Regions from separate parts of the Streptomyces sp. NPDC097129 genome, predicted to be linked through region 2. Evidence: riboswitches for the same ligand, from Rfam matches in the RefSeq annotation. Region 2 holds a riboswitch; the other holds the start of a gene.
The links. A riboswitch is a leader RNA that binds a small molecule or an ion and turns the genes downstream of it on or off. The one in region 2 is predicted to bind S-adenosylmethionine.
Positions count from the first base shown of each region.

Region 1: it holds a riboswitch for S-adenosylmethionine, as region 2 does, so the genes downstream of both, AC0B9F_RS01435 (aminotransferase class V-fold PLP-dependent enzyme) here and thrC (threonine synthase) in region 2, are expected to answer to the same signal.

Region 1 is NZ_JBVOQE010000001.1:313,559-317,921, forward strand. Features, by position in the region: gene AC0B9F_RS01430 (Lrp/AsnC family transcriptional regulator) at 1-224, shown strand, start outside; gene AC0B9F_RS01435 (aminotransferase class V-fold PLP-dependent enzyme) at 297-1,658, opposite strand; SAM riboswitch class IV at 1,800-1,916, opposite strand; gene trpD (anthranilate phosphoribosyltransferase) at 1,992-3,056, opposite strand; gene qcrB (cytochrome bc1 complex cytochrome b subunit) at 3,408-4,363, opposite strand, start outside.
Region 2 is NZ_JBVOQE010000006.1:58,281-62,643, reverse strand. Features, by position in the region: gene AC0B9F_RS18765 (MoaD/ThiS family protein) at 216-494, opposite strand; gene thrC (threonine synthase) at 575-1,852, opposite strand; SAM riboswitch class I at 1,871-2,012, opposite strand; gene AC0B9F_RS18755 (glucosyl-3-phosphoglycerate synthase) at 2,181-3,125, shown strand; gene AC0B9F_RS18750 (hypothetical protein) at 3,246-4,019, opposite strand; gene AC0B9F_RS18745 (alpha,alpha-trehalose-phosphate synthase (UDP-forming)) at 4,190-4,363, shown strand, end outside.

The DNA.
Region 1 (4,363 bases), on a different contig from region 2:
AGCAGATCGCCTCGCTGGACTCGGTGAGCGAGGTCTTCTCCGTCACTGGGACGTACGACCTGATCGCCATGGTGCGGGTGCGGCAGCACGAGGACCTGGCGGAGGTCATCCCGGGGCGGATCAGCAAGATCCCCGGCGTGGAGGGCACGGACACGCACGTGGCGTTCCGCACGTACTCCCAGCACGACCTGGAGGCGGCGTTCGCCATCGGTCTGGACTCCTGACCGAGGGAACACCGCCTCCCCGGGCGCTTCACGGCCTCGGACCGCGCCTCGGACCGCGCCTCGTCCCGCTCCTCAGACCGCGGGGACGCAGCGGCCGTCCTCCGTGCGGTAGGTCCACTTCGCGCCCTGCGTGACCAGTTCCTTCACCGCCGTGACGAAACGCTCCACGTGCTCGTCGGGGGTGCCCGCGCCGAAGCTGACGCGGATGGCGTTGAGGGACTTCTCGCCCGGCGCCGCCTCGGGGGCGCCGCACTCGCCCTGGGTCTGGGGGTCGCTGCCGAGCAGGGTGCGCACCAGCGGGTGGGCGCAGAAGAGGCCGTCGCGGACGCCGATGCCGTACTCGGCGGACAGGGCCGCGGCGAAGTGGGAGCTGTTCCAGCCCTCGACGACGAACGAGATCACGCCGACCCGGGGGGCGTCGTCGCCGAAGAGGGAGAGGATCCTCACCTCGGGCACGTCGGCCAGGCCCTCGCGGACCGTGGTGATCAGGTGCTGCTCGCGGGCGACCAGGGTGTCCCAGCCGGCCTCGGTCAGCGCCTTGCAGGCGGAGGCGATGGAGTAGGCGCCGATCACGTTCGGGGAGCCGGCCTCGTGGCGGGCGGCGCTGTCGTGCCACTCCACGTCCACTCCCCCGTCCTCGCGCCGGGCGACCTTGCGGCTGGCGCCGCCGCCGGCGAGGTAGGGGTCGGCGGCCTGGAGCCAGTCGGCGCGGCCGGCCAGGACGCCGGAGCCGAACGGTGCGTACAGCTTGTGGCCGGAGAAGGCGACCCAGTCGACGTCGAGGTCGCGCACGCTCACCGGGTGGTGCGGGGCGAGCTGGGCGGCGTCCAGGACGATCCGGGCGCCGTGGGCGTGCGCGGCGGCCGCCAGTTCGCGCACCGGCCACAGCTCGCCGGTGACGTTGGAGGCGCCGGTGACGCAGACCAGGGCCGGGCCGTGAGGGTCGCGGTCGGCGAGGGCGCGCTCCAGGGTCCGAACGGCCTGCTGCGGGGTGCGCGGGGCGTTGAGGTAGCTGACCTTCGCGTGCTGCCAGGGCAGCAGCGAGGCGTGGTGCTCGGTCTCGAAGACGAAGACCTGGCAGTCGGCCGGGATCGCCCGGGCCAGCAGGTTGAGCGAGTCGGTCGTGGAGCGGGTGAAGACGACCTGGTCGCCCTCGCGGCAGTCGAGGAACTCCTCGACCGCGCGGCGGGCGTTCTCGAACAGGTCGGTGGACAGCTGGGACAGATACCCGGCACCGCGGTGCACACTGCCGTAGTACGGCGCGTACGCGGCCACGTCGTCCCAGACGCGCTGCAGTGCGGGGGCGCTGGCGGCGTAGTCGAGGGCGGCGTAGGTGACCTCGCCGCCGGTGACGAGCGGGACGGTGACATCCCGGCCCAGAACGGACAGCGGGGCACAAACGGACTGGGCGGAGGCAGCGGTGGAGACAGACATGGCGGAACTCCCGTGAGGGTGCGCGGCAGAGCGCGGGAAAGTGAAGGAAAAAGGGTGCGCGGAGGCGGGGCTCGGCGGCCCTATCGCATTCGCTTGCTCACGGAAGACTCCTCGACGACCAGGACCCCTGGGTTCGCGAGGGGTCCGCGCTTGCCGCAGACCTTGCTGACTGCGGCCTGGTCTTCACCCGGGGCACCCCGCCACGGACGGAGGGTTGCCGGACAGTCGGCCGGGGCCTCATGACTGTCACTCATGACCTGGTTCAGGAACCTAACGGAAGTGATCGCCGCCCCGCAACCCGGGTCCGCATCGCGGGACGGCCACCGGCCGGCGTCAGGAGTTGCTGGCCGCCACCCAGCGGTCCAGGGTGCGCTTGGCCGAGCCCGAGTCGATGGACAGGGCCGCCTTCGCCATGGCGGCGCGGATCTGCTCGGTCAGGGGGGCGTCGGTCGGCGCGAGGGCGACCAGCGCGGCCGCGGAGTTCAGCACGACGGCGTCCCGGACGGCCCCGGGCTCTCCGTCCAGCATGCGGCGGGCCACCTCGGCGTTGTAGGAGGCGTCGGCGCCGCGCAGGGCCTCCACGGGGGCCAGGTCGATGCCGACGTCGCGCGGGTCGAAGGTCTCCTCGGTGACCTTGCCGTCGCGGACGACCCAGACCCGGGACGTGGAGGTGATCGTCAGCTCGTCCAGGCCGTCGTCGCCGCGGAAGACCAGGGAGGAGTTGCCGCGCTCGGCGAAGACGCCGGCGACGATGGGCGCCATCCTGGCGTCGGCGACGCCGACGGCCTGCGCGCGCACCTTCGCCGGGTTGGTCAGCGGGCCGAGCACGTTGAAGGTGGTGCGGATGCCCAACTGGCCGCGTGCGGCGGCCACATGGCGCAGCGCGGGGTGGAACTTCACCGCGAAGCAGAAGGTGATGCCGGCCTCCTCCGCCACCTGGGGCACCCGGTGCAGCGGCAGGTTGAGGTTGACGCCGAGCTTCTCCAGCACGTCGGAGGCGCCGGAGGCCGAGGAGGCGGCCCGGTTCCCGTGCTTGACCACCTTCGCGCCCGTGCCGGCCACGACGATGGAGGACATCGTGGAGATGTTCACCGTCTTGGCGCCGTCGCCGCCGGTGCCGACGATGTCGACGGTGGGGCCGGGCACCTCGATGACGTTGGCGTGGTCGTACATCGCCCGGACGAGACCGGTGATCTCCTCGACCGTCTCACCCTTGGCGCGCAGCGCGACCGCGAAGCCGGCGATCTGCGCGTCGGTGGCCTCGCCGCGCATGATCTGGTCCATCGCCCAGGCGGTGTCCTCGGCGCTCTGGTCGCGGCCCTCCAGCAGACCGTTCAGCACGCGCGGCCAGGAACGGCCCGCCGCGGTGTCGCCTCCAGCGGGGGTCACAGCGCTCATCAGCCGCTCCTGGTCGTCGTACGCATCGAATGACACCTCCACCCTATCCAGCCCCGCACACGGCGAAGGGCCCCGTCCGAACACCGGACGGGGCCCTGCCCACGCACGACAAGCCCCCGGGCCGCCCGAGCCGGGACGCCGGGAGCCCCGCGGCCCCGCGACCTCGCCCGGCCTACGAGCCCGCGGCCGCTCCCGCTCGGCCCCCGTCACCGGGCCAGCGCCTCGCGGAACAGCCGTCGGCGGACCACCGTTCCACCGAGCGGCCGGCCCGAAGGCCGACCGCACACGGCCGAAGGGCCCCGTCCGAACAGCGGACGGGGCCCTTCGGCCGTGGCGTGGCTGACGCAGCGATCAGTGGTGGCCGTGGCCGCTCGTGATCTCCCTGTACTCCTCGGCGGTCGGCTTCGGAATCTGCGACTCCTCGCCGAAGTACGCCTCGCTGAGCTTGGCGCGCAGCTTCTCGCCGCCCTTCACCTTGCGCTCGACACCGTTCTCGTCGACCGTGGGGCCGATCTCGAGCGGCTGGTACTGCTCGTGCGCGGTGAGGGTGTGCAGCGCCTCCTGGCTGAGCTGCTCGTGGACCTCGATGAACTCACCGTGCGGCAGGCGCTTGATGGTGCCGGTCTCGCGACCGTGCAGCACCTTCTCCTTGTCCCGGCGCTGCAGGCCGAGGCAGATCCGCTTGGTGATCAGGAACGCGAGGACCGGTCCGACGAAGACGAAGATCCGCACGAACCAGGTGACCGCGTTGATCGACAGGTGGAAGTGCGTGGCCCACAGGTCGTTGCCGCCACCGATCAGCAGGGTCAGGTACACCGTCATCCAGGCGACGCCGAGACCCGTGCGCGTCGGGGCGTTGCGCGGGCGGTCCAGGATGTGGTGCTCGCGCTTGTCGCCGGTGACCCAGGACTCGATGAACGGGTAGACCGCGATCGCCACCAGGACCAGCGGGAAGATCACCAGCGGGATGAACACACCGAGGACCAGCGTGTGACCCCAGAAGTTGATCTCCCAGCCCGGCATGAAGCGGATCAGGCCCTCGGAGAAGCCCATGTACCAGTCGGGCTGGGCGCCCGTGGACACCTGGTCCGGCCGGTAGGGGCCCATGGCCCAGATCGGGTTGATCTGCGCGACCGCGGAGATGACCGCGATGACACCGAAGACCAGGAAGAAGAAGCCGCCCGCCTTCGCCATGTACACCGGAAGCAGCGGCATGCCGACGACGTTCTTGTTCGTCTTGCCGGGACCCGCGAACTGGGTGTGCTTGTGGTAGAAGACCAGGATCAGGTGGGCCACCATCAGGCCCA
Region 2 (4,363 bases):
TCACCTGAATTCCGAGCAAGTCGGGCCCCACAAAGGGGTGCAAAAAAGACAAAAAACCTGCGTACTTTGGCTACTTCTTATCGCCCGTGCAGCAGGTTCCGAAGATCGCGCCGAAAGGATTGCGGGGCGCGTTCCCCAACTCTACCGCGTCTAACCACATGGAATTGCCCCCTCCGTTTCTCTCACGGAGGGGGCAATCAGATGAACTCTTCGTGTCAGCAGCCGCCGGCCACCGCCGGGATGATCGACACGCCCGCGCCGTCCGGGGTGGCCGTCTCCAGGCCCTGCTCGAAACGCACGTCGTCGTCGTTGACGTACACGTTGACGAACCGGCGCAGCTTGCCCTGGTCGTCCAGGACGCGGGCGGCGATGCCGGTGTGGTTCTTCTCCAGGTCCGCGATGACCTCGGCGAGGGTCGCCCCGTCGGCGGGCACCTCGGCCCGGCCACCGGTGTAGGTGCGCAGGATGGTGGGGATGCGAACGGTGACACTCACGGGGAAACCTCCGATAGGGGCGCGGGGAACTGCGCGACCGGCCCCCGCCGGCCCGCAGACACAACTCAACGATGCAGGCCCTAGGCGAGCCCGGCCTCACGGAACGAGTCGAGGCTGGGACGAATCGTCGCGGTCAGGCCCGTGCCGGCGACCGCGTCCAGGGTCTTCAGGCCGTCGCCGGTGTTCAGCACGACCGTCGTCTTCGTCGGGTCGAGAACACCGTTCTCGATCAGCTTGCGGGTGACACCCACGGTCACACCGCCGGCGGTCTCCGCGAAGATGCCCTCCGTGCGGGCCAGCAGCTTGATCGCGTCGACGACCTGCTCGTCGGTGACGTCCTCCACCGCACCGCCCGTGCGGCGCGCGATGTCCAGGACGTACGGCCCGTCGGCCGGGTTGCCGATGGCGAGCGACTTGGCGATGGTGTTCGGCTTCTGCGGGCGCACCACGTCGTGCCCGGCCTTGAAGGCCGTGGACACCGGCGAGCAGCCCTCGGCCTGCGCGCCGAAGATCTTGTACGGCTTGTCCTCGACCAGCCCCAGCTTGATCAGCTCCTGCAGGCCCTTGTCGACCTTGGTGAGCTGCGAGCCGGAGGCGATCGGGACGACGAGCTGGTCGGGCAGCTGCCAGCCGAGCTGCTCGCAGATCTCGTAGGCCAGCGTCTTGGAACCCTCGGCGTAGTACGGCCGCAGGTTGACGTTGACGAAGCCCCAGCCCTCGCCGGCCGGGTCGCCGATCAGCTCGGAGCAGAAGCGGTTCACGTCGTCGTAGTTGCCCTCGATGCCGACGAGCTCGCCGCCGTAGATCGCGGCCATGACGACCTTGCCCTGCTCCAGGTCGTGCGGGATGAACACGCAGGAGCGCAGGCCGGCCCGCGCGGCGGCGGCGCCGACGGCGCCGGCCAGGTTGCCGGTGGAGGAGCAGGACAGGGTGGTGAAGCCGAAGGCGCGCGCCGCCTCCAGGGCCTGCGCGACGACGCGGTCCTTGAAGGAGTGGGTCGGGTTGCCGGAGTCGTCCTTGACGTACAGACCGCCGGTCACGCCGAGCTCGGCGGCCAGGTGGTCGGCCTTGACGAGCTTGGTCCAGCCCGGGTTGATGTTCGGCTTGTCGGCCACGTCCGCGGGGACGGGCAGCAGCGGGGCGTAACGCCAGATGTTCGCGGGGCCCGCCTCGATACGCTTGCGGAGTTCCTCGGTGTCGTAGGCCGAGAAGTCGTAGGCGATCTCGAGCGGGCCGAAACACTCCTCGCAGGCGAAAACCGGGCCCAGCGGGACGCGGTGACCGCACTCGCGGCAGCTCAGGGCCGCGGCGGGACCGAGGTCGACGGTGGAGGTGCTGGTAACTGTCTGCGCAGCCATGTGAGGCGAGGCCCTTTCTCCTCATCTTCCCCACGACGCATCTCGCCGTGAGACGGAATTGGCACCTTCCCCGGCCGGGAGCCTCGCGTGAACGAGTCCGGAATCAGGGTGGTTGCCGGGGCTTCACCGGGCCGTGTCCCTCTGCCCCTCTGGATGAGCGGTATTCGGTTGTGAACGCGTGCGACCCCCGACATGCGATGGTCATCAGCGTTGTTCAAGACTGTAACCGAAGGCCAGGACAGTTGAGATAGCCGTCCGAACCGCGAGATGGATCACACGATCACCCGATGTGAGCCGGTGTGATCACGACAGTGAGGAGCCGCACACCGTGCTTGAAGAAGTCGAGCGCTGGCTGAGCACCCGCTCCTGGTCCGTGAGCGATCGGCCGCTGCACCAGATCCTGGCCGCCAAACGCGCCACGGGGCAGACGGTCTCCGTCGTGCTGCCCGCGCTGAACGAGGAGGAGACGGTCGGCGACATAGTCGCGGTCGTCCGGCACGACCTCATGCGGCAGGTCCCGCTCGTCGACGAGGTGGTCGTGGTCGACTCGGGCTCCACCGACCGTACCGCCGAGGTGGCGGCCGCGGCGGGCGCCCGCGTCGTCCACCGCGACGAGATCCTGCCACGCGTCCCGGCCGTCCCCGGCAAGGGCGAGGTGCTGTGGCGCTCCCTGCTGGTCACCTCCGGCGACATCGTGTGTTTCGTCGACGCGGACCTGAAGGAGTTCTCCTCCGACTTCGTGACCGGCATCGTCGGCCCGCTCCTCACCGACCCCGGCGTCCAGCTGGTCAAGGCGATGTACGACCGTCCGCTGGCCGGCGCGAGCGGCCAGGGCGGCCGGGTCACCGAGCTGATGGCCCGCCCGCTGCTGAACATGCACTGGCCGCAGCTGGCCGGCTTCGTGCAGCCGCTCGGCGGCGAGTACGCGGCCCGCCGCTCCCTGCTGGAACAGCTGCCCTTCCCCGTCGGCTACGGCGTGGAGCTGGGCATGCTGGTCGACGCCCTGCACCTGGTCGGTCTGGACGCCCTCGCCCAGGTCGACGTCGGTGTGCGCATCCACCGCCACCAGGACGGCCAGGCCCTCGGCCGGATGGCGGCGGCGATCTACCGCACCGCCCAGCTCCGGCTGGCCCGCGGGCACCTGATCCGGCCGTCCCTGACCCAGTTCGAGCGGGGCGAGGACGGGTTCGAGCCGCGCACGTACTCCGTGGACACGGAGGAACGCCCCCCGATGACGGAGATCGCGGAGTACGCGGCGCGGAAGGTGGCGTGAGGCGGACGTCCGCGGACGGTGGCGCGGGGCGGGCGTCCACGGGCGGTGGCGTGAGGCGGACGTCCGCGGACGGTGGCGTGAGGCGGACGTCCGCGGACGGTGGCGCGGGGCGGGCGTCCGTCAGCCGGCGTGGCCGTCGGACCAGCGCCAGCGGCCCGCCGCGTCCTGCTCACAGGTCAGGTACTCGCCGCCCTTGCCGTAGGTGCTCAGGCCGTGGTGGCGGTTGGCGCAGAACTGGCCGTCGGCGTAGCAGTTGCCCGCGGGGCTGGTGATCGCGCAGGTCTTGCTGCCGCCGCCGGACCCGCCACTGGTCCCGCCGCTGGTCCCGCCGGTGGTCCCGCCGCTCGATCCTCCGCTCGTCCCGCCGCTCGATCCCCCGCCGGCGGCGGTCTTCGTCGGCTCGGGGGTGTGCAGCAGACGGCCGCCGCAGTCCCGCCCGTCCCGGGCGATGACGAAGGCGACGTCGAAGGAGGGGGCGCGGTCGTCGGGGTCGTCGATCTGCTCGCAGACCTTTTCGCTCGCGCCCCAGGAGGAGGCCGTCCGTCCGCCGCCGTCGAGGGACGCCCCGGTGCCCTGGAGGTAGACGGCGTAGCGCAGGCCGCTCGCGCGGGCGGCGGCGACGGCCCGGCCGACCGCCGTCCCGGTGTGGTCGCTGATCGTGACGACGGTGGGTTCGGCCGCCGGTGCCGGGCTGCTGCTCGCCGGTGACGGCTCGGGCGCCGGCGCGGAGGTGCTCGGCGCGGCGCTGGTCGCCGGCGTCGTCTGCTGGACGGCCTTGCCGTCGGTGTCGTCGGCCTGGCAGCCGGTGAGCACGAGCGCGGCGGCCGCGACGAGTGCGGCGAGTCCGCGGGCTCCGCTTCCGCGCAGGCGTCTGTGGCCACGTGTACCGATCATGAGATCCGCCCCCCTGGCGTACGTGTCGATTCGTGTATCCGGCATCTTGTACGGTTCACAGGATCTTCACAAGCGGTTGGCGCAAGAGTCGTGTGAACGGGGCGTATACGACCGGCCACCGGATCCGGCCACACGTTTGAGGGTTTCCGGTGCGGGCTAGGTTGAGGCGTATGGCTTCCACGCACGGTGCTGATCAGAGGGCTCGGGTGCTGGTCGCGTCCAACCGCGGCCCGGTTTCGTACGCGGTGGGCGACGACGGCTCGCTCATCGCCAGACGGGGCGGTGGCGGGCTGGTGTCCGGGCTGTCGGCCATCGGGCCGGAGGCGGGGGCGCTGTGGGTGTGC